3 regions of the Streptomyces sp. NPDC012827 genome follow, and region 1 is predicted to be linked to each of the others. Evidence: riboswitches for the same ligand, from Rfam matches in the RefSeq annotation. Region 1 holds a riboswitch; each other region holds the start of a gene.
What was found. Region 1 has a riboswitch for cyclic di-AMP ahead of ACFY60_RS20700 (M23 family metallopeptidase). Riboswitches for the same ligand answer to the same signal wherever they lie in the genome.

Region 1 (10,173 bases):
TACGCGTCGTCCGGCGGCGGTGTCTTCGTGCTGCGGCGGGCCATCGCGGCTGCGGCTCCTTCACCAACAAGGTGGATTGCTTCACCAACAAGGTTGTTCTGACGCGGACCATTGTGGACCGTGCCACCGACAACGCGGACCGCGACCCGGACGAGGGACATGGCGGGAGGCCGGGAACTTCGCCAGGTGTCGGCGCGCTTGCATACAGTGGCAGGACTTTTCCACATCGCGATCGAAGGGACGTACATGCCCATGGGTCACACGGCCACGGCCGAGGCCGGCTCCGGCGGCCTGACAGCGACCGAGCACCGGCTGGCGAACGGCCTGCGCGTGGTGCTCTCCGAGGACCACCTGACCCCGGTCGCCGCGGTCTGCCTCTGGTACGACGTCGGCTCGCGTCACGAGGTGCCGGGCCGCACCGGCCTCGCCCACCTCTTCGAGCACCTGATGTTCCAGGGGTCGAAGCAGGTCCACGGCAACGGTCACTTCGAGCTGGTGCAGGGGGCGGGCGGTTCGCTCAACGGCACGACCAGCTTCGAGCGCACCAACTACTTCGAGACCATGCCCGCGCACCAGCTGGAGCTGGCGCTCTGGCTGGAGGCCGACCGCATGGGCTCGCTGCTCGCGGCCCTCGACGAGGAGTCGATGGAGAACCAGCGGGACGTCGTGAAGAACGAGCGCCGCCAGCGGTACGACAACGTGCCCTACGGCACCGCCTTCGAGAAGCTGACGGCACTGGCCTACCCGGAGGGCCACCCGTACCACCACACCCCGATCGGCTCGATGGCCGACCTGGACGCGGCCACCCTGGAGGACGCGCGGAACTTCTTCCGCACGTACTACGCGCCGAACAACGCGGTGCTGTCGGTGGTCGGCGACATCGACCCGGAGCGGACCCTCGCCTGGATCGAGAAGTACTTCGGCTCCATCCCGTCCCACGACGGGAAACTGCCGCCGCGCGACGGCTCGCTGCCCGACATCATCGGTGAGCAGCTTCGGGAAGTCGTCGTCGAGGACGTCCCCGCGCGCGCGATGATGGCCGCCTACCGGCTGCCGCACGACGGCACGCGCGCGTGCGACGCGGCCGACCTGGCCCTGACCGTCCTCGGCGGCGGTGAGTCCTCCCGCCTCCACAACCGGCTGGTCCGCCGCGACCGTACGGCCGTCGCCGCCGGCTTCGGCCTGCTGCGGCTCGCCGGGGCACCCTCGCTCGGCTGGCTGGACGTCAAGATCTCCGGCGGCGTCGAGGTGCCGCGCGTCGAGGCCGCCGTCGACGAGGAGCTCGCCCGCTTCGCCGCCGAGGGGCCGACGCCCGAGGAGATGGAGCGCGCCCAGGCCCAGCTGGAGCGCGAGTGGCTCGACCGGCTCGGCACGGTCGCCGGCCGCGCCGACGAACTGTGCCGGTACGCCGTCCTGTTCGGCGACCCGCAGCTCGCCCTCACCGCGGTGGACCGGGTGCTGTCCGTCACCGCCGAGGAGGTGCGGGAGGCCGCGGCGGCGCGGCTGCGCCCCGACAACCGCGCGGTGCTCGTCTACGAGCCGCTGAGCACCGAGGAGAACGACGGCGACGAGGAAGAGGGAGCCGACCAGTGAGCGACGCTGCCGTGTCTTTGACCAGCATGGAATTCCACCCGCGGCCGACGGCCGGCACGGCGAAGCCGTGGGCCTTCCCGGCACCGGAGCGGGGCACGCTCTCCAACGGCCTGACCGTCCTGCGCTGCCACCGCCCCGGACAGCAGGTCGTCGCCGTGGAGGTCTTCCTGGCGGCCCCGCTGGACGCGGAGCCCGCCGGGCTCGACGGCGTGGCGACCATCATGGCCCGCGCCCTCTCCGAGGGCACCGCCGAGCACACCGCGGAGGAGTTCGCGGCGGAGCTGGAGCGGTGCGGCGCGACTCTCGACGCGCACGCGGACCACCCGGGCGTACGGGTCTCCCTGGAGGTTCCCGTCTCCCGGCTGCCCAAGGCGCTCGGCCTGCTCGCGGAGGCCCTGATCGCCCCGGCGTTCCTGGAGTCGGAGATCGAGCGCCTGGTGCGCAACCGCCTCGACGAGATCCCGCACGAGACCGCCAACCCGTCCCGCCGGGCGGCCAAGCAGCTCTCCAAGGAACTCTTCCCGGCCGACTCGCGCGTCTCCCGGCCGCGCCAGGGCACGGAGGAGACCGTCGCCGCGATCGACGCCGCCGCCGTCCGCGCCTTCTTCGAGGCGTACGTCCGGCCCTCCACGGCCACCGCCGTGGTCGTCGGCGACCTGACCGACGTCGACCTCGACAAGGTGCTCGCCGAGACCCTGGGCGCCTGGACCGGTGAGCCGGCCGAGCCGCGCCCGATGCCGCCGATCACCGCCGACGACAGGGGACGGGTCGTCATCGTGGACCGCCCCGGCGCCGTCCAGACGCAGCTGCTCATCGGCCGGATCGGCCCGGACCGTCACGCCGGCGTGTGGCCGGCCCAGGTCCTCGGCACGTACTGCCTCGGCGGCACGCTCACCTCCCGCCTGGACCGCGTCCTGCGCGAGGAGAAGGGCTACACCTACGGCGTGCGGGCCTTCGGGCAGGTGCTCCGTTCCGACGCCGCGGGCAACGGCGCCTCGATGCTCGCCATCAGCGGCTCCGTCGACACCCCCAACACCGGCCCGGCACTTGACGACCTGTGGAAGGTGCTGCGGACGCTCGCCGCGGAGGGGCTCACCGACGCCGAGCGTGAGACGGCCGTGCAGAACCTGGTGGGGGTGGCGCCGCTCAAGTACGAGACGGCCGCCTCCGTCGCCGGCACGCTGGCCGACCAGGTCGAGCAGCACCTGCCGGACGACTACCAGGCGCAGTTGTACGCGCGGCTCGCCGAGACCGGCACGGTCGAGGCCACGGCCGCCGTCGTCAACGCCTTCCCCGTGGACCGGCTCGTCACCGTCCTGGTGGGCGACGCGGCACAGATCGAGGAGCCCGTACGCGCCCTCGGCATCGGTGACGTGACCGTCGTGACCGGCTGACGGCCGACCGGTCGACCGACCGCGAAACGGGCGGAGGACCCTGATGTCACAGGACGTCAGGGTCCTCCGCTTTGTCCGTATTGGGGGCAAGGGTGCGCGTCTGCCCTGTGGCATGTCTTACAAACAGCCGAGTCTGTTTGCCGATTGAAAGATCGTACGCATAGCGTCATGTGCGCTGTCCGCCCGTTGCACGCGCCGCACCCGCGGCATCGGACAGCGATCGCCGAGTCCCCGTCAGGCGCGAGCCTGGGGAGCCGGGGACCCGCACGCAGTCCCTGGGGTGAATCGGACGCCTTCGCCACGCGCGGAGGGGCCCGTAGGAGACCTTCCTGCTCCGAACCCGTCAGCTAACCCGGTAGGCGAGAAGGAAGGAAAGGACCGTCCTCTTGGCGTTCACCCGTGCCACCGGGAAGCATCGTGCTCCGAGCCGGATGGCGCGCCGCGGCGTGGGCATCGCCGGCGCGGCCACCCTCGCGACCTCCGGCGTCATCGGAACCCTCGCCTCGCCGGCGCTCGCCGCCGACACGGAGGAGCGCTCTCCCGAGGACACCGGCCTCACCCGCGTCATCACCGAGGACTCGCTCGCCGACCGCGTCAACGCGCAGGTCGCCGCCCAGGAGCAGGAAGCCTTCGAGACCGCCGCCAAGGAGAAGGCCCGCGCCGAGGCGAAGCGCAAGGCCGAGGCCCGCGCCCAGGAGATCCGCGAGGCCCGCGAGCGCGCCGCCCGCGAGGCCGAGCGCCGCCGCCTCGCCTCCTTCCAGCTCCCGGTCGCCGGCTCGTACGTCTCCACCGGGTACAAGACGGGTGGCTCCCTCTGGTCCTCCGGCAGCCACTCCGGTGTCGACTTCCACGCCGCCTACGGCAGCCGGGTCGTCTCCGTCGGGGCCGGCACGGTCGTCGAGGCCGGCTGGGGCGGCGCGTACGGCAACAACATCGTCATCCGGATGAACGACGGCACGTACACCCAGTACGGTCACCTCGCCTCCATCGAGGTCCACGTCGGCCAGACCGTCGAGCCCGGCGAGCAGATCGGCGTCTCCGGCTCGACCGGCAACTCCACCGGACCGCACCTCCACTTCGAGGCCCGCACCAGCGCCGAGTACGGCTCGGACATCAACCCGGTCGCGTACCTGCGCGCCCGTGGTGTCGCCCTCTGAGGCACCCGACCGAAAGCTCCACCCGCCCCGGCTCCCCGCGAGCCGGGGTTTTTCTTCGGCCAAAAGAATGCCCTGAAGGGGGCCCGGCCATCGGAATTTCCCGCCCCTTGCCCTAGAGTCGCGTGCAATGAATTCGCGGAAAGGCACGAGGGTGCCGAGCGCTGCGCGGAACAAAGCGGAGGTCGGACATGCGCATTCCCGCGCAATCGGTGTGCACGGCGATCCGGGACGACATCGTCTCGGGCGTTCTGGAGCCCGGCGGCCGGCTGACGGAGGAACAGCTCGCCGGCCGGTACGGCGTCTCGCGCGTCCCGGTCCGCGAGGCCCTGCGGACCCTGGAGTCCGAGGGCTTCGTCGTCAGCCGCCGTCACGCCGGCGCCCATGTCGCCGAGCCCACCGAGCAGGAGGCGGCCGATCTGCTCGACGTCCGGGCGCTGCTCGAACCGCTGGGCGCGGCCCGGGCGGCCCAGCGGCGCACCGAGGCCCATCTGAAGGTGCTGCGCGGCCTGGTCAGACTGGGGCAGGAGCGGGCCCGGCGGGGCCAGGGGGAGGACCTGCGCCCGCTCGGCGGCTGGTTCCACGAGACGCTCGCCCAGGCCTCCGGCTCACCCGCCCTCGCCGCCCTGCTCACCCAGCTGCGGCACAAGATCGCCTGGATGTACGTGGTGGAGCAGCCGGAGCGGCCCGTGGAGGCCTGGGCCGAGCACGGCGCGATCGTGGACGCGGTGGCGCGCGGGGACGCCGAGCGGGCCCGCGCGCTGACGGCGATGCACGCGGAACACTCGCTGCCGCTGCACCGGCTGAAAAGGCCGGCGCGGGGGCGTGTGAGGCTTCCGCAACATGCCGTCAACACGGCGAGTGCGCGGAATTAACACGCGTGCCCTACAAAGAGAAAAGAAAAAGCGGGGGTATTTTGTGCTGCTCGAAAAGCGGCACGGGTACGAAGTGAATTCGGTGCAGTCCGCCCCGCGGTGAAGGCGATGCGGGGACGGGCGCGCCTACGCGAAAGGGCCGGGGCGCCCATGAGCGGACCCCGGCCCTTTCGCGGCCACGTGCTGAGCGGCGGGCGGACCCGCGCCGGGCTCAGACGGTCTCGGGAAGCTCCTCGAGACCCTCGGCCACCAGCTTCGCGAGACGGTCCAGAGCGGCCTCGGCGCCCTCGGCGTCCGAAGCGAGCACGATCTCCTCGCCGCCCTGCGCGCCCAGGCCGAGCACCGCGAGCATGGACGCGGCGTTCACCGGGTTGCCGTCGGCCTTGGCGATCGTCACCGGAACGCCGGAGGCCATGGCGGCACGGACGAAGATGGACGCGGGGCGGGCGTGCAGGCCCTCGGCCCAGCCGACGTTGACGCGGCGCTCAGCCATGGTGTTGCCCTTCAAGTCTCAAGCGGGTTGTCTAGACCAGTGTCTCACGGGATGCGCGGTGCTCGCGCAGGGCCCGGCCCCGCGCGGGCCGCCGCCCGGCCCTCCCCACCTTGCACGGCACACCCCTGCCGCGCGACCGGTGCCACTGTCGTACCCCCGCCGTACGCTTGCCCCATGCAGAGCGCGTCGGAAGAGCCGGAAGCGGCGGCACGGCAGGCACCACCGGCAGCGCCGGAGCACGTCTACCCGGACCACTGGGAGGCGGACGTGGTCCTGCGCGACGGCGGGACCGCGCGCGTCAGGCCCATCACCGCCGCCGACGCCGACCGGCTGGTCAGCTTCTACGAGCAGGTCTCGGACGAGTCGAAGTACTACCGCTTCTTCGCGCCCTACCCCCGGCTCTCCGCCAAGGACGTGCACCGCTTCACCCACCACGACTTCGTGGACCGGGTGGGTCTCGCCGCGACCGTGGGCGGCGAGTTCATCGCCACCGTGCGCTACGACCGCATCAACGCCCAGGGACTGCCCGCCTCCGCTCCCGCCGACGAGGCCGAGGTCGCCTTCCTCGTCCAGGACGCGCACCAGGGGCGCGGGGTCGCCTCCGCCCTCCTCGAACACATCGCGGCCGTCGCGCGCGAGCGCGGCATCCGGCGCTTCGCCGCCGAGGTCCTGCCCGCCAACACCAAGATGATCAAGGTCTTCACGGACGCGGGCTACACCCAGAAGCGGAGTTTCGAGGACGGCTCCGTCCGCCTCCACCTCGACCTCGAACCCACCGATCGCTCCCTCGCGGTCCAGCGCGCCCGCGAGCAGCGCGCCGAGGCCCGCTCCGTGCAGCGGCTCCTCGCCCCCCGGTCCGTCGCCGTCGTCGGCGCCGGACGCACCCCCGGCGGCGTCGGCAGGACCGTCCTGCGCAATCTGCTCGACAGCGGTTTCACCGGACGGGTGTACGCGGTGAACGCCGCGCTCACCGACGGGCCCGACCGGCTCGACGGCGTCCCCGCCCACCCCTCCGTCGCCGCCGTCGGCGAACCGGTCGACCTCGCGATCGTCGCCGTCCCCGCCGAGCGGGTCCCCGAGGCCGTCGCCGACTGCGGCGAGCACGGCGTCCGGGGCCTGGTCGTGCTCTCCGCCGGATACGCCGAGAGCGGCCCGGCCGGCCGGGAGCGCCAGCGCGCCCTCGTCCGCCAGGCCCGCTCCTACGGGATGCGGATCATCGGCCCCAACGCCTTCGGCATCATCAACACCGCCGAGGACGTCCGGCTCAACGCCTCGCTCGCCCCCCAGATGCCTGCCGCCGGGCGGATCGGCCTCTTCGCCCAGTCGGGCGCCATCGGGATCGCCCTCCTCGCCGGACTCCACCGGCGAGGCGCGGGCCTGTCCTCCTTCATCTCCGCCGGCAACCGCGCCGACGTCTCCGGGAACGACTTCCTCCAGCACGGGTACGACGACCCCGGCACCGACGTCGTCCTCCTCTATCTGGAGTCCATCGGCAACCCCCGCAAGTTCACCCGGCTGGCCCGGCGCACCGCCGCCGTCAAGCCGGTCGTCGTCGTCAAGGGGGCCCGGCACAGCGGCAGCGCCCCGCCCGGCCACCGCGTGCCGGTCACCCGCGTCCCGCACGCCACCGTCTCGGCGCTGCTGCGCCAGGCGGGGGTGATCCGCGTCGACACCGTCACCGAGCTCGTCGACGCGGGCCTCCTCCTCGCCGCCCAGCCGCTGCCCGCCGGGCCCCGGGTGGCGATCCTCGGCAACTCGGAGTCCCTCGGCCTCCTCACGTACGACGCCTGCCTCACGGAGGGGCTGCGCCCGATGCGGCCCCTCGACCTGACGACCGCGGCGGGCCCGGCCGACTTCCGGGACGCGCTGGCGGCGGCGCTGGCGGACGAGACGAGCGACGCGGTCGTCGTGACCGCGATCCCCTGGGTGGGGGAGAACGGCGCCACCGAGTCGGGCGACGGCGAGACCCTGGCCGCCGCCCTGCGCGAGGCCGTCGCCTCCGTCCCGGGCGCGGCCAAGCCGGTGGTCGTCGTCCACGTCGAGATGGGCGCCCTCGCGGACGCCCTCGCCGCCGCCACGAGCACGCGCCCGCCGGCCCCGGGCCGCCCGGACGGCGGGGGAGCGGCAGCCGTACCCCGTACGGGCGCGGCCGCCGGCGCGGGGTCGTCCTCCCGTACGGCCGCCGGCGCCGGCCTGCACGCGGCGCGGCCGGTGGCGCACGCGGGAGGGGCCGCCCGGGTGGACGGGGTTTCCCCGGCAGCCGGGCGGCGGGAGACGGAGGCCGCCGCGCCCGGTACCGAGGGCCCCGACGCCGGGGCCGACGGGGCCGAGTGCCGCACGATTCCCGCCTACCCCGCCGCCGAGCGGGCCGTACGCGCGCTCGCCGAGGCCGTGCGGTACGGGCAGTGGCGCCGGCAGGCCGCCGAGCCGGGGCGGGTGCCCGAGTACGAGGACATCGACGAGACGGGAGCCGCCGCGCTCATCGCGCGGGGCCTCGCGGAGGCGACCGAGGACGGCCGGGGCATCACCCTAGGCGCCGCACAGGCCGCTGAGCTTCTCGCCCGGTACGGGATCACCGTCCTGACCGCCCTGCCCGCGCCCACCCCCGACGCCGCCGTCGCCGCGGCCGCCCGCCTGGGTTACCCGGTGGCCCTCAAGACGACCGCCCCCCACCTGCGCCACCGCCCCGACCTCGGCGGGGTCCGGCTCGACCTGGCGACCGAGGAGCAGCTCCGCACCGCCTACACCGAGCTGACCGAGGTCCTCGGCAAGCCGGAGGAGCTGCAACCCGTCGTCCAGGCCATGGTCCCGAGGGGCGTCGACACCGTCGTCCGCTCGGCCATCGACCCGGCCGTCGGGGCCGTCCTCTCCTTCGGGCTCGCGGGCGCGGCCTCCGAACTCCTCGGGGACACGGCCCACCGGCTGGTTCCGGCCACCGACCGGGACGCCGCCGAGCTGGTCCGGTCCATCCGGACCGCCCCGCTCCTCTTCGGCTGGCGCGGCTCCGCCCCCGTCGACACCCCGGCCCTGGAGGAGCTGCTCCTGCGCGTGTCCCGGCTGGTCGACGACCACCCCGAGGTGGTCGCGGTCTCCCTGGAGCCGGTCGTCGTGGCCCCCCGCGGGCTCTCCGTCCTCGGCGCCACCGTCCGCCTCGCCCCGCCCCCGCCGCGTACGGACCTCGGCCCCCGCAGCCTGCCGAGCTACTGAGCGCCGGCGCCCCGCCCGTCCCGGCCGCCGCCCCCGGCGGGGAGTCGGATGTCACAGCGTCCGCCCGCGCGAACGGCCCCACCGCCCGCGCAACCGGCCGAGAGGCCCCTGCCCACGGATTAGGATGGAGTCCATGGCGAAGACCGGTACGACGACCCAGGGGCTGCGCGCGGCGATCGAGCGCAGCGGCTATTACCCGGCCCTCGTGGCCGAGGCGGTGGAGGCCGCCGTCGGCGGCGAGGCCGTCGCGTCGTACGTGGTGCACCAGGAGACCACCTTCGACTCCAACGAGGTCCGGCGCCACGTCACCGTCCTCGTCCTGACGCCGAGCCGCTTCATCGTCAGCCACACCGACGAGCAGGCCGCCGACAACAGCTCCCCGACCCCCTACGCCACGACCTCCACCGAGTCCGTGAAGCTCGACCGGATCTCGTCGGTCGTGGTCAGCCGGGTCGTCGCCAACCCGGAGTCGTACACCCCCGGCACCCTGCCCCGCGAGGTGGTCCTCACCATCGGCTGGGGAGCCGTCTCCCGCATCGACCTGGAGCCCGCCGCCTGCGGCGACCCCAACTGCGACGCCGACCACGGCTACACCGGCAACTCCACCGCCGACGACCTCAGCCTCCGGGTGAGCGACGCCGGCGACGGCCCGGACACCGTCCGGCAGACGCTCGCCTTCGCCCAGGCGCTCTCCGAAGCCACCGTGGCCGCCCGCTGATGGTGCAGCCCACGGCCCCCTCCCACGGCTGGCCCGACGACCCGGTCCCGCTCGCGCCGGAGACCGCGCCCGTACCGGAGTACGCCTCCGGTTCCCTCGGCGACCTGCTGCCCACGCTCGTCGCCGGCCAGGGCGTGTCCGGCTTCGCGCCCCGCATCCAGGAGCTGACCCCGGCCGACCGGAACTGCGTCTTCCTGATCGACGGGCTCGGCTGGGAGCAGCTCAGGGCCCACCCGGACGAGGCCCCGTACCTCACCTCGCTCCTCGGCTCCTCGCGCGGCGGCACCGGCCGCCCGGTCACCGCCGGGTTCCCCGCCACCACCGCGGCCTCCCTGGCCTCCGTCGGCACCGGTCGCTATCCCGGCACGCACGGGCTGGCCGGCTACACCGTCCGCAACCCCGAGAGCGGCCAGCTGATGAACCAGCTCCGCTGGAAGCCGTGGACCGCGCCGCACGTCTGGCAGCCGTACCCCACGATCTTCCGCCTCGCCCACGAGGCGGGCGTGCACACCGCCCAGGTCTCCTCGCCCATCTTCTCCGACACCCCGCTCACCAAGATCGCGCTGAGCGGCGGAACGTTTCACGGGCAGCTCTCCGGCGAGGACCGCATGGACTGCGCGGCCGAGCAGCTGGCGGGCGGCGACCGTTCCCTCGTCTACACCTACTACAGCGAGCTCGACGGCGCGGGACACCGCTTCGGCATCGACTCCGACGCCTGGCGCGGCCAGCTGATGTTCGT
Region 2 (10,173 bases), on a different contig from region 1:
CGCCGTGCACACGAAGACCGCCGGGGTCGCGAAGCTGTACGTCACCGGGAACAGCCGGGCCAGCACGTCCGCGCCCGCCACCGGGACGAACTCCCGCCGCACGCCCGGGTGGGCGTGGAGCGAGCCCAGGAGGACGGGGAGGAGGACCGGGGCCGCCAGCCCGGCACCGAGAACGGTGGTCACCACGGCCCGCGCCAGGACGCGGGGCGCCCTCACCCCCGGCCCGGCCGGGCCGGTCGCGAGACGGACCAGCAGGACCAGGGCCGCGCCGAGCGTCGCCATGTGGGCGGTGTAGAAGTTCGCGCACCAGCAGACAGCGACCGTCAGCGGCCCCAGGAGCGGCCGGCGCCCCTGACGTACCCACTCGCCCACCAGACACAGCAGCGGGAAGGCGATCAGACCGTCCAGCCACATCGGGTTGTACGTGCCCTCCGCGAGCGACCAGCCGCACAGCGCGTACGCGGCGCCCAGGACACCCGGCCACCACCGCGCGGGGAGGCCCGGCCCGTACAGGCGGTGCAGCAGGAACGCCATGGCCGCCGCCGCGACCGCCGTCTTCAGCACGGTCAGCCCGTACACCGCGTACTCGACGTCCCCGCGCGGGACCAACGCCACCAGCGGCGCGAACGGGCTCGACAGATAGGTGCCGAGGTCCGGCAGGAAACTCGTGCCCCAGCCCGCCCGCCAGTCCAGCAGGAACCCACCGCCCGGCGCCCGGCCGTGCAGCAGGTCCCACAGGTAGGCGTGGTACGGCACGAACTGGTTCGCGAGGTCGTTGACGGCCCGGCGGCGCGGCCCGAACGGGAAGACCCGGGCCACCGCGTCCCCGCCGCAGACGGCCGCCACCGCCAGGGCGGCGGCGAGCGCGGACGGGAGGAGGGGCCGGGCACCGGCGGACTCGGTGATGTTCGACTTCGGCATGACGAGTCGAATATGTCAGCGAACGGGTGGGAAACAGGCGGTCCGCGAGCCCGTTCACGCAATGGTCGCCTGCCCGCCATCCGCCCGGACCGGCCGGGTCACCGGGCTCCGTTGTCGTGGTCCGCGTGCTGCTCTCGATCGTGGTCCCGTGCTTCAACGAGGAGGACGTCCTCGACCGCTTCCACGACCATGTGACCAAAGAACTCGACCGTCTCGACGGCGAGTTCGAACTGGTCTACGTGGACGACGGAAGCCGCGACCGGACCCTCGCGCTGCTCCAGCGACTCGCCGCCGCCGACCCCGGCCGCGTCCGCTACGTCTCCTTCAGCCGGAACTTCGGCAAGGAGGCCGCCATGCTCGCCGGACTCCGGCACGCCACCGGCGACGCCGTCGTCATCATGGACGCCGACCTCCAGCACCCGCCGGAGCTCGTCCACCGCATGGTCGCCCTGCACGCCGAGGGATACGACCAGGTCGTCGCCCGCCGCACCCGCGAGGGCGACCGGGTGACCCGCACCCTCACCGCCCGGCTCTACTACTGGGCGATCAACCGGCTCGTCGACGTCGAACTCGTCGACGGCGTCGGGGACTTCCGGCTCCTGTCCCGCCGTACCGTCGACGCCCTCCTCGGCCTCGGCGAGTACAACCGCTTCTCCAAGGGCCTCTTCTCCTGGGTCGGCTTCCGCACCACGACCTTCGCCTACGAGAACGCCGTCCGCGAGCAGGGCCGCTCCAAGTGGACCTTCGGCAAGCTCCTCAACTACGGGCTCGACGGCCTGCTCTCCTTCAACAACAAACCCCTGCGGGCCGCCGTCTACCTCGGACTCCTCCTCGTCTCCCTCGCCGTCGCCTACGCGGCCTGGATCGTCGCCGACGCCCTCCTCAACGGTGTCGACACGCCCGGCTACGTCACCCTCCTCGTCGCCGTCACCGCCCTCGCCGGCGTCCAGATGGTCATGGTCGGCCTCATCGGCGAATACGTCGGACGCATCTACTACGAGGTGAAACGGCGGCCCCACTACCTCGTCGCCGAGACCGAGACGGGACGCCAGGAACAGGAGGGACGGGCCGACACCCGGCGGACCGGTGGGTCGTTGTGGGAAACAGTCGCTCCGAAGTAGTGGCTACGGCCCCGGCGACTCCCTACCATCGATCACCGCAAGGTCGTCCAACTTGACGCACGACCAGCCCGGGAGGCTCCTTTGCACCGCCGCACTGCGCTCTCTGTCTCCGCCGCGATCCTCGCCGCGGCCCCGCTGCTCACCGCCTGCGGCAGCGACGCCCACCCAGGGGCGGCGGCGATCGTCGGCGGCCAGCGGATCGACGTCGCCGGCCTCCAGGCCCAGGTGAAGGACGTCCGCGCCGCGCAGGAGGCCTCCCCGAACGGCGCCGAACTGCTCAGGGCCACCGGGGACCTCGGCCGCCGGACGCTCAACGGCATGATCTTCGACCGCGTCGTGGCGAAGGTCGCCGGCGACCAGGGCGTCACCGTCACCCGCGCCGAGCTCCAGCAGACCCGCGCCGCCTTCGTCCGCGAGAGCGGCGGGCAGGAGCGGCTGGAAGCGATGCTGCTCCAGCAGCAGGGCGTGGCGCCCGGGCAGATCGACGAGGTCGTCCGGCGCAACGTCCTCATGAACAAGATCGCCGCCAAGCTGGGCGCCACCGACACCCCCGAGGGCCAGAAGAAGCTGACGGACGTCTTCTCCGCCGCCTCCAGGGAACTCGACATCGACGTGAACCCCCGCTACGGCACCTGGGACGACACCCAGGTCCGGCTCGCGGACTCGGCCCGCGTGCCGTGGCTCCGCCAGACGGACAGCGGCCCGGCCGCCGCACCCGGAAGCTGATCTTCCAGGCTCGGTTCGCCTCCGGGCGCTCAAGCCGGACTCACCGTCCCGACCGTGCTCGGCCCGCTCGTCCCTCGCGGGCCTGCGCGCGTTCGCGCCCGTTCCCCCGGCGCACCCTTCGGCTCACTCGCCCCTCTTTTCCAGGCTCGGTTCGCCTCCGGGTGCCCGAGCCGGACTCACGGCCCCGACCGTGCTCGGCCCGCTCGTCCCTCGCGGGCCTGCGCGCGCTCGCGCCCGTTCCCCCGGCGCACCCTTCGGCTCACTCGCCCCTCTTTTCCAGGCTCGGTTCGCCTCCGGGCGCCCGAGCCGGACTCACGGCCCCGACCGTGCTCGGCCCGCTCGTCCCTCGCGGGCCTGCGCGCGCTCGCGACCGTTCCCCCGGCGCACCCTTCGGCTCACTCGCCGGGGGTGTCCGGGGAGGGGCCGACGTGGGGAGGTAGGTTCGGAAGGTGACTTCTGAGAGCCCCGGCCGCATCGTCCTGCTCACCGCCAGCCACCGTGTCGCACCCGGACTGCTGTCCTGGCCGGCCTGGCAGGCGCTGCGCGGTGCGGACCGGGTGCTCTGCCCCGACGCGCACCACCCCCAGCTGCCGTACCTGACGGAGGCGGGCGTCGCCGTCGAGCACCTGCGGCCCACCGCCGAGGAGCTCGTCGCCGCCTGCGCCGGGGGCCGGACCGTCCTCGTGCTGCCGTCCGGCGAGGGCGACCGCGACCTGACCGACGGGCTCGCCCGTCTCGCCGGCTCCGGCCGGTTCGCCATGCCCGACCTGGAGCTGCTGCCCGGCTCGTACGACCTGCCGGGCGCCCGGCTCCTCGACCTCGTGCAGGTCATGGACCGCATCCGCCGCGAGTGCCCCTGGTCCTCCCGGCAGACCCACCGGGGCCTCGCCAAGTACGGCATCGAGGAGGCCTACGAGCTGGTCGAGGCCATCGAGGACGGCAGCCGGGAGGAACTGCGCGAGGAACTCGGCGACGTCCTGCTCCAGGTCGTCTTCCACGCGCGGATCGCCGAGGAGGACCCCGAGGAGCCGTTCTCCGTGGACGACGTCGCCGGAACGATCGTCGAGAAGCTCGTCCACCGGCACCCGCACGTCTTCGGGGACGCCACCGCCGAGACCCCCGAGGACGTCAAGGCGCACTGGCTGCGCACCAAGGCGGTCGAGAAGCAGCGGGACTCCGTCACCGACGGGGTGCCGCTCGGACAGCCCGGCCTGGCGCTCGCCGCGAAGCTCGCCGGCCGCGTCCGTACCGCCGGCCTCGACGTGCCCCCGCCGGCCGGGGAGGGCATCGGGTACGAACTCCTCCACCTCGCCGCCCGCGCCGAGGCCGAGGGCGTGGACCCGGAGGCGGCCCTGCGCGCGGCCGCCCGCGCCTACCGCGACGCGATCCGCGCCGCGGAAGGGCTGTAGGACAGCGACCAGGCCCGGCTCAGGGTGCGCGCGGGGCGCGGGCCGCCGGGTCGAGCCAGGGGAGCGGCGGGCGGGCCAGCAGCCACTCCGCGCGCGTGGCCGGACGGGCGGCGAACCGGCCCACCGGCGGCAGCGTGTCGTGCCGGATCCGGGCCGGGTCCGCCCCCAGCTCCTGAAGCGTGCCGGCGACCTCCGTCAGGAAACCCGGCGGCCCGGCCAGCCGCACCTCGTGCTCCGGCCACCGGACGCACGACCGCAGCGCCGTCAGCAGCCGCTCGGTCGCCTGCTCCCGGGGACGGCCGGGCGCCGCCGTGATGAACGTGACGCTCAGCCCCGGCAGGCGCGCGCCCAGCCGCTCCGCGTCCCCCCGCCCGTACAGGTACTCCTTCGCGCGCCCCACCACGAACAGCCGCCCCTCCAGGTCCGGCCCGCGCCCGGCCGCCTCCTCCAGGAGCGCCTTCACCGGCGCCCAGCCCGTACCCGCGCATATATAGGTGTGCAGGGCGTCCGCGGGCCCGTCCGCCGCCAGCGCGCCGCCGGGCGCGCTCAGCCGCAGAACCTCCCCCGGCCCCGTCTCCTCCACCAGCACCGTGCTCATCACCCCGCCGGGCACCCGGCTCACGTGCAGCTCCACCGTCCCGTCCGGGCGGGGCGCGTTGCCGAGCGAGTACGTCCGCCAGACGCGCGGGGCGCGCAGCGAGCTGACGCTCACGTACTGGCCCGGGCGGTACGGGAAGGGCCGGCGGGGCCGGAGCGTGAGGACGGCCAGATCCTCGCCGTACCGCGCGTGACGCACCACGTCCGCGTCCCACCAGGCGGGCTCCCCGGCCCCGGCGGCCTCCTCCGCGCCCCGGAGCATCAGCTCGGCGACCCGCCCGTACGCCTCGCTCCAGGCCTTCTCCGCCTCCACCGTCCAGGCCGCCCCGGCGGTCTGCGCGAAGGCGGCGAGCAGGCTCGTGCCGACGGCGGCGTACAGCGGGGGAGAGGCCAGGAACTTCCGGTGGTCCCGGCCGAGGTGCGTCAGGTAGGAGGTGAGCCGGGGGTCCTCCAGGTGGGTCACCACGTGGGTGAGGGCGGCGAAGAGACGGTCCCGCTGGGGCCGCATGTCGGCGGGGAACAGCTCGCGTACGCCCGGGTTGTGGCGGAAGAGATGCGCGTAGAAGAAGGCGACGGCGTGTTCGGCCCGTCTCTCGACGACCGCGAACGTGCTCCTGAGCAACTGGGCATCCACGGGGGGAATCTAGGCCACCCGCCCTCACCGGGGGTCCGCGCGATCTTCATACGTCAGGTCGGGGACCCGGGGGCCGGAGGGGACGGGGGACGGTCGGGGCCCCCGGAGGCCGGACGGGGCGGGCGGTACGGTCGGGGGGTGAGCAGCACCCCCGTACCGCCCCCCGAGCCCTCCGCCGTACCGCCCCAGGTCCCGCCCCCGGCGCCCGCCCTCTTCACCTGGGAGTTCGCCACCGACCCGTATCCGGCCTACGCCTGGCTGCGGGAGCACGCCCCCGTTCACCGGACTCGGCTGCCCAGCGGGGTCGAGGCCTGGCTCGTCACCCGGTACGCGGACGCCCGGCAGGCCCTCGCCGACCAGCGGCTCTCCAAGAACCCCGTCCACCACGCCGAACCGGGCAAGACCGGCATTCCGGGCGAGCGCAGCGCGGGGCTGATGACGCACCTGCTCAACATCGACCCGCCCGACCACACCCGGCTGCGCCGGCTCGTCTCCAAGGCCTTCACCCCGCGCAGGGTCGCGGAGTTCGCCCCGCGCGTGCGGGAGCTGACCGACCGGCTCATCGACGGCTTCGCGGAGAAGGGGGAGGCGGACCTCATCCACGACTTCGCCTTCCCCCTGCCCATCTACGCCATCTGCGACCTGCTGGGCGTGCCCGCCGAGGACCAGGACGACCTCCGGGACTGGGCGGGGATGATGATCCGGCACGGCGGCGGGCCGCGCGGCGGCGTCGCCCGGTCGGTGAAGAAGATCCGGGGCTACCTCGCCGAGCTGATCCACCGCAAGCGGCAGGACCTCGGCGACGACCTGATCTCCGGCCTCATCCGGGCCGGCGACCACGGCGACCACCTCACCGAGGCCGAGGCCACGGCCATGTGTTTCGTCCTGCTTTTCGCCGGTTTCGAAACCACCATCAACCTCATCGGCAACGGCACCTACCAGCTGCTGCGGCACCCGGAGCAGCGCGAGCGGCTCCAGGCCTCCCTGGCGGCCGGTGAGACCGGACTCCTGGAGACGGGGGTCGAGGAGCTGCTGCGGTTCGACGGGCCGGTGGAGCTGGCGACCTGGCGGTACGCGACCCGGGACCTGAGCATCGGCGGGCAGGCGATCCCGGCGGGCGACCCGGTCCTGGTGGTCCTGGCCGCCGCCGACCGGGACCCGGCACGGTTCACGGAGCCGGACACCCTGGACCTGGCGCGGCGGGACAACCAGCACCTGGGGTACGGGCACGGCATCCACTACTGCGTCGGCGCGCCGCTCGCGCGCCTGGAGGGACAGGTGGCCCTGGCCGCCCTGCTGACCCGGCTGCCGGACCTGCGGCTCGCCGCCGACCCGGCCGAACTGCGGTGGCGCGGCGGGCTCATCATGCGCGGTTTGCGCACGCTTCCGGTGGAATTCACCCCTTCCGTACGGGTGGCTCCGGCTGAGGGTTCGTCAGAAGTGTGATCTTCACGTGATCGCGGGGCGACCGACTTGTGACGGACGTTCGAATGCCGCTACGTTTCGCGGCAGTCTTCAGCCGTCACGCGAAAGGCGTACGTATGCGCTCCGGGAACGGACGACACCGTCGACCCCGTCAGGCCCCCGCTCTCGTCGTCGCGGCGGGCGTGACCGGATCCGCCATGGCGCTGCCGCTGCTCGCCACCGGATCCGCCTCCGCCGCCGACGCGGCCACCTGGGACCGGGTGGCCGAGTGCGAGTCGGGCGGCCAGTGGAGTGCCAACTTCGGCAACGGGATGTACGGCGGGCTCCAGTTCACCCAGGAGAGCTGGGAGCGGCACGGCGGGCTCGCCTACGCCCCCAGCGCCGACCTGGCCAGCCGCGCCCAGCAGATCGTGGTGGCCGAGAAGGCGCTCGCCTCGGGCGCGACCGACTGGGCCACCTGCGCCCCGATCGCCGGGCTGGGCAACGACGGGAAGGCGCCGGGCGTGAACCCGGGGCCGGCCGTCACGCTGCCCGAGGAGACGGGCCCCGCCCCGGAGTCGAACCGCACGGCCGGCACGCCGACCGCCTCGCCCGCCTCGCCCGCCGCGCAGGTCTCTCCGTCCTCCCCGGCCTCCTCGGTGCCCGTACCGCGGGCCTCCGGCGCTCCCGCGGCCTCCTCGGCCCCGGACGCCCCCACGGCCTCCCGGACGCCGGGAGCGGCCGGGACGACCGCCGCCCCGGACGCCTCCACCCACCCGGCCGCGCCGGGTGCCTCCACCCACCCGGCCGCACCGAGCGCGCCGACGGCTCCCGGCACCTCCGACACGCCCGGAACCTCCGGAACGCCCGAAAAGCCCCGTACGGCGGAAGGTGACGCTCCGTCGAGCGCGCCCGGCACCGGCAAGCACCGGGGTGACGCCGCCCCGGAGGAAACCGGCAAGACGGACACTTCTGCCGAAGCAGGTCGTCATGCCGCACCGACGGACAAGAAGTCTGAAACTCCGGCAAAGGCTCCGGTCGTCGATGCGTCGCCGACCGGAGTGGACGCAACGGACAGTCAGGACACTTCGGACGCCTACACGGTGCGCCCCGGGGACAACCTGACCGTCATCGCGCAGGAGCGGCAACTCCCCGGAGGCTGGACCGCCCTCTATGACGCCAACCGGCGGACGGTGGGCACCGATCCGGACCTCATCCTGCCTGGTCAGAGCCTTGATCTGACGATCGGTTCGGCGCCGTCGGCCGGGTAGTTCGAGAGGTAATGTCCGGTTCTGCTCAAGTGAGACATGGATCTCTTCGCCCCAACTGGCGCGGCTTGTGCGGAAGATTTGATTCCGTGACCTCTCACCTGCGCAAACACCCTCCGCCGGAAGGACGGTAGGGGCGTTATTTCCGCAATGCGCCCCTTTGAACTTCCGGCAGGAGTGTGGCTACGGTCGTCATCGCTCGCCACCGCGGGCCCCGTCGACCGAGAACGCCGAGTCCTGCCGCCGGCCGATGGGAACAGTCGTCGCGTAAGCGCCGTAGGCAGGAGCGGGGGACCCAAGGTAAGTGCCGGCCCCGGTCGTCGAGAAGGACGACCGACGTTCGGCTTGGGGTGAAGCCGCGTGCTAGGACACGCGGCCGGGCAACTCTTCGGCCCGAACCCGACAGCTCACCTCGCAGGCGTCGGTGAGGAGAATCTCCATGCTGTTTTCCGGCAAGGGCAAACACCGCCGTCCCTCCAAGGCCACCCAGGTCGTCACGCTCGTCGGCGTCACCGGTGCCGCCGTCGCCGCCCCGCTGATGGCCACGGGCACCGCCTCGGCCGCCACCGCCTCCGAGTGGGACCGCGTCGCCCAGTGCGAGTCCGGCGGCAACTGGTCCATCAACACGGGCAACGGCTACTACGGCGGCCTGCAGTTCTCGGCCTCCACGTGGGCCGCGTACGGCGGCACCGCCTACGCCTCCACCGCCAACCTGGCCTCGAAGTCGCAGCAGATCGCCATCGCCGAGAAGGTCCTCGCGGGCCAGGGCAAGGGCGCCTGGCCGAGCTGCGGCGTCGGCCTCTCCCGCGCCACCTACAGCGGCGGCACCACCGAGACCCAGAAGCCGACCGGCACCACCACCTCGCCCGAGCGCCGCTCCGAGCAGCCGACCACGCGCAGCACCAAGCGCACGGCTCCGAAGGCGACCGCCCGCGAGACCTCCAAGAGCGTCACCGCCCAGGCCGCTCCGCAGGAGCGCCGCAAGACCGTCACCACCCCGACCGGCAAGAAGGTCAAGAAGGGTGACGGCGAGTACAAGGTCGCGGCCGGTGACACCCTCGCCACCATCGCCCAGGCGCACGGCGTCAAGGGCGGCTGGGCCACCCTCTACGACCTCAACCAGGACGTCGTCGAGGACGCCGACCTCATCTACCCGGGCCAGCAGCTCCACCTGAAGTGAGCCTCGCGGCCCTGACGAACCTCCCGCGGTGACCACCCCGGTCCGGCGTGCCCCCCGTGCACGCCGGACCGGGGTTCCGTCTGTTACCCATGAGTACCCGCGGGCGGTTCGTCCCGGGATGCATGCCCCCGGGTCCTTTTTCGTCCCACGGGGCGGGCGCCCGGCGGGCCGGAGCCCCCGGGCCGGTTAGGCTCTTGTCGCAAGGCGAACGAGCCTTGCGCCGTATGCGTCACACCTAGCGTCACATCCCAGAAGGAGATGCTCGTGCCGTCCATCGACGTCGTCGTAGCCCGGGAAATCCTGGACTCCCGAGGCAACCCCACGGTCGAGGTCGAGGTCGGCCTCGACGACGGCAGCACCGGCCGTGCTGCCGTCCCGTCCGGTGCCTCCACCGGTGCGTTCGAGGCCCTCGAGCTCCGTGACGGCGACCAGAACCGCTACCTCGGCAAGGGCGTCGAGAAGGCCGTCCTGGCCGTCATCGAGCAGATCGGCCCGGAGCTCGTCGGCTACGACGCCACCGAGCAGCGCCTGATCGACCAGGCCATGTTCGACCTGGACGCCACCCCCGACAAGTCCTCGCTCGGCGCCAACGCCATCCTCGGCGTCTCCCTCGCCGTCGCGCACGCCGCCTCCGAGGCCAGCGACCTCCCCCTCTTCCGCTACCTGGGCGGCCCGAACGCGCACCTGCTGCCCGTTCCGATGATGAACATCCTGAACGGCGGGTCGCACGCCGACTCGAACGTGGACATCCAGGAGTTCATGATCGCCCCGATCGGCGCGGAGTCCTTCTCCGAGGCCCTCCGCTGGGGCACCGAGGTCTACCACACCCTCAAGTCCGTCCTGAAGACCAAGGGCCTCTCCACCGGCCTCGGCGACGAGGGCGGCTTCGCCCCGAACCTGGGCTCCAACCGCG
Region 3 (10,173 bases), on a different contig from region 1:
GCCGTCCCCGACGTCGCCCCCCAGCTGCGGGCCCTGCGCCGCCGCCGCGGGCTCACCCTGGAGGCCGCGGCGCAGCGTGCCGGGCTCTCCCCGGCCCACCTCTCGCGCCTGGAGACGGGGAACCGGCAGCCCTCGCTGCCGATGCTCCTCGCCCTGGCCCGTACCTACGGTACGACGGTCTCGGCCCTCCTCGGCGAGGCGCCGCCCGAGCACGACCCCGTCGTCCGGGCCGGACGCTCCGAGCCGGTCGAGGCGGACGGCTGGATCTACCGCCAGGCGGGCGGCGCCGGGCGCGCCCTCCAGGCCCTGCGGGTCCACGTCCCCCACGCCACCCGGGCCGACATCGTGCGGGTCCACCCGGGGGAGGAGTGGATCCACGTCCTGGAGGGGCGGGTGCGGCTCGCGCTCGGCGAGACCGTGCACGTCCTCGATCCGGGTGACAGCGCGCACTTCGACTCGCTGACCCCGCACCGCATCGGCGCCGCCACCCGATCCGGCGCCGAGCTGCTCTTCGTCCACACCCTGATGCAGAGTCCCGTCGCCGAACTCTGCCTCGGCGACGGAAGTCCGCACCTCCGCTGACGCCCCCCGCCGGCCCGCGCGGGCGACTCCGCGACGACCGGCGACGACCCGACCCTGACGAGGAACCTGTGACGATTCCTCAGGAAAGGACCGATATGTCCGACAAGTCCGCACCGGTGACCGGCGAGGAACGCGGCGGCGGTAAGTTCCCCAAGGGGCTGGTGCTCCGCCTCTTCGCCTATCTGATCGCGGGGCACCTCTTCGCCGGCTTCCTCTACCTGCTGTTCCTGTTCGGCGGCCGGAACCAGTGAGCGCGGCGTGCCGGGGCCGGTCGGGTCACGCCTCCGTGAGCAGGCGTTCCCGCAGCAGCTCGCGGGTCCGGGCGGACAGCCCCAGGCCCTGGGTGAGATAGGCCTCCGTCGAGCCCCAGGTCGCGTCGATCGTCTCGAACGCCGCCCGCAGGTACTCCACCCGCGCGTCGAACAGCGGGCTCAGCAGCTCCATCACCTCCGGCGACATCGCGTCCGGGGCGGTGGAGCTGCGGCGCACCTTGTAGCGGCGGTGCGGGTCGTTCGACAACGCGTAGTCCGCCTCGATGGCCTCCCGCTCGACGCCGAGGGCGAGCAGGGTGATCGCGATCGACAGCCCGGCGCGGTCCTTGCCCGCCGCGCAGTGCATCAGTGCCGGAACGCTCTCCTCGGCCATGGAATGCAGGATCCTGCTGTGCTCCGCCGTCCGCTCGACAATCATCTTCCGGTACGAATCGGACATCCGGGCGGCGGCCTTGCCGTCGCCCAGGATCTCCCGGAGCTGCGCGAGGTCCCCGCCCCGGACGAGCTTCCAGAACTCCTTGCCGTCGGCCGGGTCGTTCAGGGGTATGTTCACGTTCCGCACGCCGGGCAGCTCGACGTCCGGGCCCTCCACCCGCCGGTCGGCCTCGTTGCGGAAGTCGAAGACCGTGTGCAGGCCCAGTGAGGCGAGGAAGACGGCGTCCTCCTCGGTCGCGTGGGCGAGGTGGCCGCTGCGGAAGAGGCGACCGGGGCGCACGGCGCGCCCGTCGGCCGTCGGCAGGCCGCCCACGTCCCGGAAGTTGCGGACCCCGGTGAGCCGGGGCTCGTCCGCCGCGGTGGGCGGGATCTGCGGCAGCTGCTGCGTCACGGATGCTCCTGGAAGTAGGCGTTCGGTGGCCGACACGCGTGGGGTTTCTGGCGCAATCATCCAGGGAGGACCCCGCCTGACGCACCCCCTCGGACAGGAATGAGGGATCTGTCCGAATTGAGGCATTGCGGGTAACTCGCGCCGGTTGCAGGCGAGATGGGTTGTCGTGCGTGAGCAGGGTCATAGAGGTGACGCATCGTGGCCGCCCGCCCGGAGCAATTGCCCTGTGCGAAAGGGGGATCGAGGGTCCGTGGTCCACGGAGGGTGACCGGAATTCCGGCGGAGAACGCCGGAGGTGAATGCCGTGGAAAAAGAACGGCTTGTTCCCGCCGACCCCCCTCGTCTAGCGTCACCGTCACTCCGGTCGGACCGCCGAATCCTGCCACCGACCGGAATTCATACCCAGCCCACTCGCGTGGCAGGAGCGGGGGACCCAGGAAGTACGCCGGTCCCGCGACGCAGGACGGCTCGGGGTGAAGTCGCGTGGACACGCGGCCGGACATCTCCAGTCCGAACCCGACAGCTCACCTCGCAGGCGCCGGAGAGGAATTCGCCATGCCCGCGAAGGGTAAGCACCGCCGACCGAAGATCAATTCCCTCACCCGCGGTTTCGTCGCCGCCGGCACCGGAGGCGCCGTCGTCGCGCTTCCGCTCCTGGGCGCGACCGGCGCCCACGCCGCCGAGCAGGCCGCCCCGGCCGCCGCCGTCCAGACCCACGCCGTGGCCGCCGCGCAGGTGGCGCAGACCGCCCAGGCCGCGCCCGCCGCGAAGAAGGCCGCGCCGAGGACGTACTCCGTCGTCAGCGGCGACTACCTGTCCAAGATCGCCACCGAGCAGGGTGTCGAGGGCGGCTGGCAGGAGCTGTACGCGGACAACCGCCAGGTCGTCGGCGAGGACCCGTCCCTGATCCTGCCCGGGATGAAGCTGACGCTGAACGGCGAGAACGCCGCCGCGCCGAAGGCCGCTCCCAAGGCGGAGCGCAAGGCCGCCCCGAAGACCGAGCGCAAGGCCGCCCCGAAGAAGGAGCAGTCCCGCGCCTCCCGGAGCAGCGAGCGCGCCTCCGCCCCGGCCACCACCTCCACCGCGGCGCCGTCCACCGGCAGCTCCACGGCCTCCTCCGGCTGGGTCGCCCCGGTCGCCGGTGGCGTCTCCACCCCGTACCGCGCCTCCGGCTCCATGTGGTCCTCCGGCTACCACACCGGTGCCGACTTCATCGCCTCCTCCGGCACCACCGTCCGCGCCGTCGGCGCCGGTACGGTCGTCTCCGCCGGGTGGAGCGGTGCCTACGGCAACGAGGTCGTCATCCAGCACGCCGACGGCAACTACTCGCAGTACGCCCACCTCTCCTCCCTGGCCGTCTCCGCCGGCCAGTCCGTCAGCGGCGGCCAGCAGATCGGCCTCTCCGGCTCGACCGGCAACTCCACCGGCCCGCACCTGCACTTCGAGATCCGGACCTCGCCCAGCTACGGCTCCGACATCGACCCGCTGGCCTACCTCCGCCAGCACGGCGTCTCCCTCTGACCCGCCGCGCTCGAGAAGCGCGCGCGATCAGGCTCCGCGGTGGCCCGGCACTCCTGTGCCGGGCCACCGGTTTGTTCCGGTCTTGGGGAAATCTTTATCGGTGGCATATGTCACCCGCCGTCAACCCCTCCTTACGGTCGCGTAGGTCACATCCCGGAAGGAAGGATGTGCTCCCGTGGCAGACGATTCGAGATCAACAGACAAGAACGCATTCGGGTCGTACGCGGCGATCGGTGACAGCTTCACCGAGGGCGTCGGAGACCCCGGCCCCGGCGGGACGTACATCGGCTGGGCGGACCGGTTCGCGGTCCTCCTCGCCGACCAGCTGCCGGAACCCGAGGACTTCCGCTACGCCAACCTGGCCGTACGGGGGCGCCTTCTCGACCAGATCGTCGCGGAACAGGTCCCGCGGGCGAAGGAACTCGCCCCCGACCTGGTGACCTTCTGCGCCGGCGGCAACGACATCATCCGCCCCGGCACCGACCCCGACGACGTGGCCGCGCGCTTCGAGCGCGCCGTCGCCGACCTCACCTCCTCCGTCGGCACGGTCATGGTGACCACCGGCTTCGACACCCGCGACGTGCCCGTGCTCCGGCACCTGCGCGGCAAGATCGCCACCTACACCGCGCACGTCCGGGCCATCGCGGACCGCTACGGCTGCCCGGTCCTCGACCTGTGGTCGCTGCGCTCCGTCCAGGACCGGCGCGCCTGGGACAGCGACCGCCTGCACCTCTCGCCCGACGGCCACACCCGGGTCGCCCTGCGCGCCGCCCAGGTCCTCGGCCTGCCGGTGCCCGCCGACCCGGACCAGCCGTGGCCGCCGGTGCCCCCGCGCGGCACCCTCGAGGTACGCCGCGACGACATCCACTGGGCCAAGCAGTACCTGGTCCCCTGGATCGGGCGGCGGCTGCGCGGCGAGAGCTCGGGCGACCACGTGGAGGCCAAGCGCCCCGACCTCATGCCCCTGTAGCCGGGTTTCATGCCCCCGGAATCCGGGGGAGGGCGGGGAAACCGGTGGGGATCCGCTCCAGGACCCCGCCCGCGAACACGTCGTACAGCGGCAGCGTCTCCAGGTGGACGTAACCGATGTGGCAGTCGCAGACGGCGAGGGGACAGACACGCGGCCGCAGCGCGGCACGGTACGAACCGTCGTACAGATTGCCCAGCTCGGCCCTGACGAAGTGGCAGCGCCGCACCGTCCCCTCGCCGTCCACCGACACCACCGACTCGCCGGTGCGGCACGGCAGGCCGCCCGAGCGGTGCGGATGCCTGCTGTACGGGAACAGGGGATCGATCTCCGCCCAGGCACCGGCCTCCGCGTCGGTGTACGCGTACCCCTCGGCCGCGTTCACCCACAAGTAGACGTGCGGCGGCAGGTCCGCGCGCAGCCGCCGTGCCTCCTCGCGGTGCGCCGGCAGCCCGACCACCCCGACGCTGAAACGCACCCCCCGCCCGGCGAGGTCACGGCACTTGCCGAGGAACCGGTCGTACGGCGTCTGCCCCGGGTGGTACGTGCACCACAGCGCCACCGTGTCCCGGTCGGCCTCCGCCAGCCAGTCGGTGCGGCAGCTCAGGTTCGTCTGGATGGCCACCCGTTCGACGTGCGGCAGCCGCGACAGCTCCACGAGCGCCCGCCGGTACCAGGAGCGCACCAGCCCCTCGCCCCACGGGGTGAACAGGATCCGCAGCCGGTCGCCCCGCTGCTCCGCCACCCACCCGGTGAACCGCTCCAGGGCCGCCCGGTCGGCCCGCAGCCGCTCGGGGCTGTCGCGCCGCTTGGCGAACGGGCAGTACGGGCAGTCGAAGTCGCAGGAGGCGAGCGGCCCCCGGTAGAGCAGCGTCAGATCCACACCCCGCCCCTACTTCGGCTCGTAGGCGGCCATGGCGGCCCGCACGGCGGGGGAGAAGAGGACCGGACCCAGCCCGTCGGAGTACGCCAGGCCCTCCGGCGACAGGCGCAGCAGCCCTCCGGGCGCTTCCGCGTCCAGCCAGCCCAGCCGTTCGAACCGGGCCAGCTCGGCCCCGAAGTCCTCGAAGGGGGAGGTGCCGAACCGCTCCTCGTACCCGGCGAGCGGCATGCCCTCCGCCTGGAGCAGCGACTGCAGCAGGTGCCGGCGCCGGGCCTCGTCGCCGTCCACCCGGCGGCCGACCTCGGCCCGGGAGAAGTCCCGGGTCTCCGTGTAGCGATCGATGATCCCGCGCACCTGCCGCATGTCGACGGCGTAGTCGAAGGAGTAATGGAGCGAGGAGGTGTACGAGCGGGCCCCGCAGCCCAGGCCGATCATGCCGTCGGTCTGGCAGGCGTGGTCACCGGGGCCCACCGGGCCGGCGTCCGACCGCCGGAACATGCGCATCGACACCTGCTCGTAGCCGTGGGCCAGGAGATGGTCCCGGCCCTGGCGGTAGAGGCGCAGGCGCTGCCCGTCCCACTCCCGGTCGGCGGCGGCCGGGTCCTGGAGACGGCCGAGGCCGGTGAGCGGACGCACGTACAGCGGGTACAGGTACAGCTCCTCCGGCCGCCAGGCGAGCGCGGCGTCCAGGGAGACCCGCCAGGACGCCTCGGTCTGGCCGTCGATGCCGTAGATCAGGTCGATGTTGAGGACCGGCACACCGGTGTCCCGGATGCGGCCCAGCGCCGCCTCGACGTCCGCCCGGCGCTGCGGCCGCACCGCCGCCCGGGCCTCCGCCTCCACGAAGCTCTGCACCCCGATGCTCAGCCGGCTCGCGCCCCGCCCGGCGAGGACCGCGAGACGGTCGGCGGTCGCCGTGGTGGGCGAGGTCTCCACCGAGAGCGGTACCGCCCGCAGGTCCGCGCCCATGCGCTCCTCCGCGATGTCGCAGAGCCGCTCCAGCTCACCGGCGGTCAGGAAGGTCGGCGTCCCGCCCCCGAACGCGGCCGTCGTGAACCGCACGGAACCCTCGCCGAGCGCCTCGCGCACCGCCGTCGCCTGCCGCTCCAGGGCGTCGAGATAGCGGGTGGACAGCTCGTCCGGGGCGCCGATCCGGGTGAAGAGGTTGCAGAAGCCGCAGCGGACCTCGCAGAAGGGGACGTGGGCGTAGAGCGAGAGGGCGTCCTTGGGCTCCCGCGCCCAGAGGGAGGCGAGCGCGGGACGGTCGGGGAGCGCACGGTAGGCGGTCTTGTGCGGATAGGCGTAGACGTAGCTGCGGTACGGGCGCGGGACGCCGCCGGCGTCGTCGTCGGGGAGAAGGGTCACCGGGCCGTTCACGCCGCCTCCCGCTCCGGGCCCGGGAGCACGAACTGCGCGTACGGCACCGTCCAGACGACCTCGTGGCCGATCCGGTGGCCGGTGTGACCGTCCTCCCCGTACGCCGTGCCGTGGTCGGAACAGACGATCGCGAAGCAGTCCCGGCGGCTGCTCATCGCGGCGAAGAGGCGCCCGATGTGCGCGTCCACGTACTCCAGGGCGGCCGCGTGCGTGGCCCGGGAGTCCCCGTCCTCGCGGGTCGCCCCCGGCAGGTGGAACCAGTTCGGCTGGTGCAGGGCGGAGACGTTCACGAAGAGGAAGAGGCGCCGGTCGCGGGGGAGCGCGGCGACGACCTCCTCGGCCCGCGTGACCTGGGAGGCGAAGGAGGTGGGCGAGGCGACGCCGAAGGAAGGCTCCCAGTGGCTCTCCTGGAACAGACCGGGGAGCACGGAACCCAGCGGCGGCTGCTTGTTGAAGAAGCCCACCCCGCCGACGCACACCGTCCGGTAGCCCTCGTGGGCCAGCGCCGACACGAAGTCGGGGGTGTCGTGGACGTAGGTGCCCCCGGCGGTCGACTCGCTGCCCGCGAACCGGGCGGCGAACAGCCGGGGATGCGGCCCCGGGGACGCGGGGGTCGGCAGGAAACCGGCGAAGATCGCCTGGTGCGAGGCGTAGGTGAAGCTGCCGGGCGCGTGCCGGCGCTCCCACCGCCCGCCGGGCAGGTGCCGGGCCAGGTTCGGCAGCCGGCCGGCGGCGGCCAGCTCGGCCGCCACGTCGTACCGGAGGGTGTCGAGGGTGACCAGGAGCAGATCGTGGCTGCCGACGATCGCGTTCATGTCGGGCTGGTTCACGCGGTGCTCGTTCCTGTGGTGGTGCTCATGCGGTGCTCGTCACGACGTCGGCGGGAGGAGGGAGGGGAAGGGCGGCGGTACGGGCGGGGGTGCGGGGGCGGGTGAGGGTGGCGACCTGCGCGGCGTACGTGTCGAGGCCCTCGGCGCCGCCGCCCGGCAGGCCCGTCAGCCCCGGCAGCAGGTCTCCGAAGGCGTTCACCTCGCCGACCGCGAAGCGGCGCCAGCCCGTCGCGGGCAGCAGGTCCACCCCCACGCACCGGGTGCCGGGGAAGGCCCCGGCGGCCCGCTCGCACACCCCGAGCGCGTCCGTCCAGCGGCCCCCGGCCGCCGTGATCGCGGCCCGGACCTCGTCCAGATCCCCCCGGGCCCCGCCCAGGTGAAGGTTGGTCAGGGGGAAGCGGCTGGTGCGGACGACGGCGTGCGTGGCCCGGCCGTCGACCACCACGACCCGCAGATCGGCCGCCCGCCCCCGCTGCGTGGCCTTCGGCAGCCAGCGCTCCACGTGCAGACCGTCCGGGGCGAGCGCGTCCACGATCGCGCCCACCTCCCGCTCGTCCGTGTAGCGCCGCACCCGCAGCGAGTTGTGGAGCCGCCCGCAGGGCGCCCGCTCCACGGAGGTGGTGGCCTGCACCCGCCGCCCGCTGCCGTCCGTCTCGACCGCGAGGACCCCGGAGGCCGAGGAGCCGTGCGCGAGCTTGACGAAGAACCGGCGCAGGCCGTCGCGGGCGGTCAGCGCGCGGACGTCCGCCCAGCCGCGCACGGCGGGCGCCGACGGGCCCGAGGTGGGCGACGGCGGCACGGGCACGCCCGCCGCCGCCAGCCGGGCGTGGCTCAGCCGCTTGTCGAACAGGACGGCGAGTTCGGCCGGGTCGTCGACGAGCGCGGCACCGGCCGCGGCGGCCTCCCGGGCGAGGCCCGCCACGGCGGCGGTGAACCGGGCGTACCAGAGCCCGGTGCCCTCCACCCGCGTCGGGTCGTCCGTCCCGCGCAGCAGCCGGTCGGTCTCCGGCTCCTCCCCGGGCGAGTCGATCCGCACGGTCTCGCCGGCCGCGAACCGCGCCCCGCCGCGCAGCACCTCCGGCCAGGACACGACCCGCGCCCCGGGGAGCCCGGCGGACCGCAGCGCGTCCTGGAGGAACGCGACACGGCGGCCGGCCGGATCACCGACCACGGCCAGGGCGGCCCCGCGGGGGCGCGGGCCCGGGTTCACTCGGCGACCGCGACGTAGCGCCAGACGTCGCCGTCCCCGTCGTCCTCCGGCTCCTGGGCGTCACCGAGGTCGACCGTCACGCCGTGCGGGGCGAGGGCGGCGTTGAGCCGCTCGCACAGCTGCGCGGAGACGTAGTGGTGCGAGAGGTCCAGATGCGTGAGGTGGGTCAGCGGCTGCCCTTCCAGAAGGGCCCGCGCGCCCTCGTCGGTGAGCACACCCATGGACAGGTCCAGCCGCTCCAGGCGGGCCACCACCGGTGCGCCCGCCACGGCCGCCGCCACCCGGTCCTGGATCACGCTGTTGCGCAGGGCGAGGCGGCGCAGCGCCGGGAAGGCGGCACCGGACAGAAGGGGGGTCAGGTCCTCGGGCGTGCTGTCGCCGCCGTACTCGTCGGTGCCCAGCCAGAGTTCCAGATCCTCCAGGGCGGGCAGGTCCGAGGCGGCGATCCCACGCACCACCTCCGCGCCGAGGCCGCCGGTCTCCACCACCAGCCTGCGCAGGCCCGTGTGCCGGACGGCGGGGAAGCCCAGGCCGGTCCCGCCCCGCACCCCGAGCTCGCGCAGCGCCGGATAGGCGGCGAGCAGCGGGGTCACGTCGGACTGGACGATCCAGGAGATCTCGCAGTCCTCGAAGGTCATGTCGGCGAGGAAGACCGCCCGAAGGTCCGTCAGCCGGTTGTTGGCACCGATCAGCGAGGTGACGACGGCGGCGGAGGAGGTCTCGTAGGGCTCGTCCCAGCCGCCGACCACCAGTGCCCGGACACGGGAGGCGTCGACCGTCGCCAGGAAGCGCCGGAACCGCGGCTCCCAACTCTCGTCCCCGGGCTCCCCGTACGTGGGTGACGACACGCGCCAGGCCACCGAGGCCGCGTCGGGCAGGCCGCCCACGGCGTCCGCGTCCGGGAAGTCGAACACGGGCAGGCCGTGGAACTCCTGCAGGTGGACCCCAATGGTCATGACGGTGCTCCCGAGAACGAACGGCGCCGGACGGCTGATGGCAAGAGTTCTACCAAGCGCCTCCGACAGCGCCCCGCCCGGGTGGGCGCGGGGGCCCTGACACTCCCGGGCGGGGGCCGTTGTCGGTGCTGCTCTCCAGGGGGTGTCTTGTCGATCAGGCCGGATCAGGGAGCGGCGTCCGGTGCCGTGCGTCGCAAGACGGAGGAGGGAGTCCATGCGGTGGGGCACTCCCCGGGCGAAGCCCGGGGAGCATCGGCGACCGACGACGACGCGGCGCGGCTCCTGCTGCGCGCCTGGCGCGGGATGCCCGTCGCCGCGGCCTTCCTCTCCGGACTCGACGGCCTCACCCCCGAGCGGATCCGGGAGGAGGAGAACGCGGAACCGCGCCGCGTCATGGTGCGAGCACCACGGCTACGACCGCCACCCCGCCGTCTCGGGCGCGCGGCCCGTCCGCCGCGACGAGACCGGTGCGCTGTGGCGGATCGGCCTCCACCCCGACGTGTACGAGCCCCTCGCGCAGACCTGAGGAGGCCGGCGGCGGTACGCGCGTGGTACGGAGAGGTGAAGGGGGCGGCCGGTCAGGAGTGGCGTACCGGAGGGAGCGGCGGCGGGTGCTGGGATGTGCGCGCCGGACCTCCCACCCCACGTCACCGTCGAAGGGACCGCCCGTGACACCCCGTACACCCGAGAACCCCGGAAGAACCGCTGCCCGGACCGCCGGGCTCCTCGCCGCCGCCGCGCTCGCCCTC

Region 2: linked by a shared signal. The riboswitch ahead of ACFY60_RS25895 (transglycosylase family protein) and the one ahead of ACFY60_RS20700 (M23 family metallopeptidase) in region 1 are both predicted to bind cyclic di-AMP.
Region 3: linked by a shared signal. The riboswitch ahead of ACFY60_RS24545 (peptidoglycan DD-metalloendopeptidase family protein) and the one ahead of ACFY60_RS20700 (M23 family metallopeptidase) in region 1 are both predicted to bind cyclic di-AMP.

The regions. Positions count from the first base shown of each region.
Region 1 covers NZ_JBIBBY010000009.1:110,799-120,971, forward strand. Annotated here, with positions in the region: gene ACFY60_RS20685 (DNA topoisomerase (ATP-hydrolyzing) subunit A) at 1-44, opposite strand, end outside; gene ACFY60_RS20690 (M16 family metallopeptidase) at 247-1,593, shown strand; gene ACFY60_RS20695 (M16 family metallopeptidase) at 1,590-2,987, shown strand; cyclic di-AMP (ydaO/yuaA leader) riboswitch at 3,199-3,363, shown strand; gene ACFY60_RS20700 (M23 family metallopeptidase) at 3,374-4,144, shown strand; gene ACFY60_RS20705 (GntR family transcriptional regulator) at 4,333-5,016, shown strand; gene ACFY60_RS20710 (HPr family phosphocarrier protein) at 5,228-5,509, opposite strand; gene ACFY60_RS20715 (GNAT family N-acetyltransferase) at 5,684-8,716, shown strand; gene ACFY60_RS20720 (DUF5998 family protein) at 8,850-9,434, shown strand; gene ACFY60_RS20725 (alkaline phosphatase family protein) at 9,434-10,173, shown strand, end outside.
Region 2 covers NZ_JBIBBY010000012.1:246,436-256,608, forward strand. Annotated here, with positions in the region: gene ACFY60_RS25860 (YfhO family protein) at 1-921, opposite strand, end outside; gene ACFY60_RS25865 (glycosyltransferase family 2 protein) at 1,047-2,042, shown strand; gene ACFY60_RS25870 (SurA N-terminal domain-containing protein) at 2,124-2,768, shown strand; gene ACFY60_RS25875 (nucleoside triphosphate pyrophosphohydrolase) at 3,218-4,177, shown strand; gene ACFY60_RS25880 (globin domain-containing protein) at 4,197-5,408, opposite strand; gene ACFY60_RS25885 (cytochrome P450) at 5,547-6,854, shown strand; gene ACFY60_RS25890 (transglycosylase family protein) at 7,016-8,083, shown strand; cyclic di-AMP (ydaO/yuaA leader) riboswitch at 8,343-8,516, shown strand; gene ACFY60_RS25895 (transglycosylase family protein) at 8,520-9,260, shown strand; gene eno (phosphopyruvate hydratase) at 9,525-10,173, shown strand, end outside.
Region 3 covers NZ_JBIBBY010000011.1:266,018-276,190, forward strand. Annotated here, with positions in the region: gene ACFY60_RS24530 (helix-turn-helix domain-containing protein) at 1-582, shown strand, start outside; gene ACFY60_RS24535 (DUF6126 family protein) at 678-833, shown strand; gene ACFY60_RS24540 (tyrosine-protein phosphatase) at 859-1,680, opposite strand; cyclic di-AMP (ydaO/yuaA leader) riboswitch at 2,075-2,231, shown strand; gene ACFY60_RS24545 (peptidoglycan DD-metalloendopeptidase family protein) at 2,236-3,201, shown strand; gene ACFY60_RS24550 (SGNH/GDSL hydrolase family protein) at 3,377-4,171, shown strand; gene ACFY60_RS24555 (STM4011 family radical SAM protein) at 4,179-5,051, opposite strand; gene ACFY60_RS24560 (STM4012 family radical SAM protein) at 5,061-6,428, opposite strand; gene ACFY60_RS24565 (STM4013/SEN3800 family hydrolase) at 6,425-7,243, opposite strand; gene ACFY60_RS24570 (STM4014 family protein) at 7,284-8,468, opposite strand; gene ACFY60_RS24575 (STM4015 family protein) at 8,465-9,424, opposite strand; partial or broken gene ACFY60_RS24580 (DUF6745 domain-containing protein) at 9,710-9,923, shown strand; gene ACFY60_RS24585 (SIMPL domain-containing protein) at 10,093-10,173, shown strand, end outside.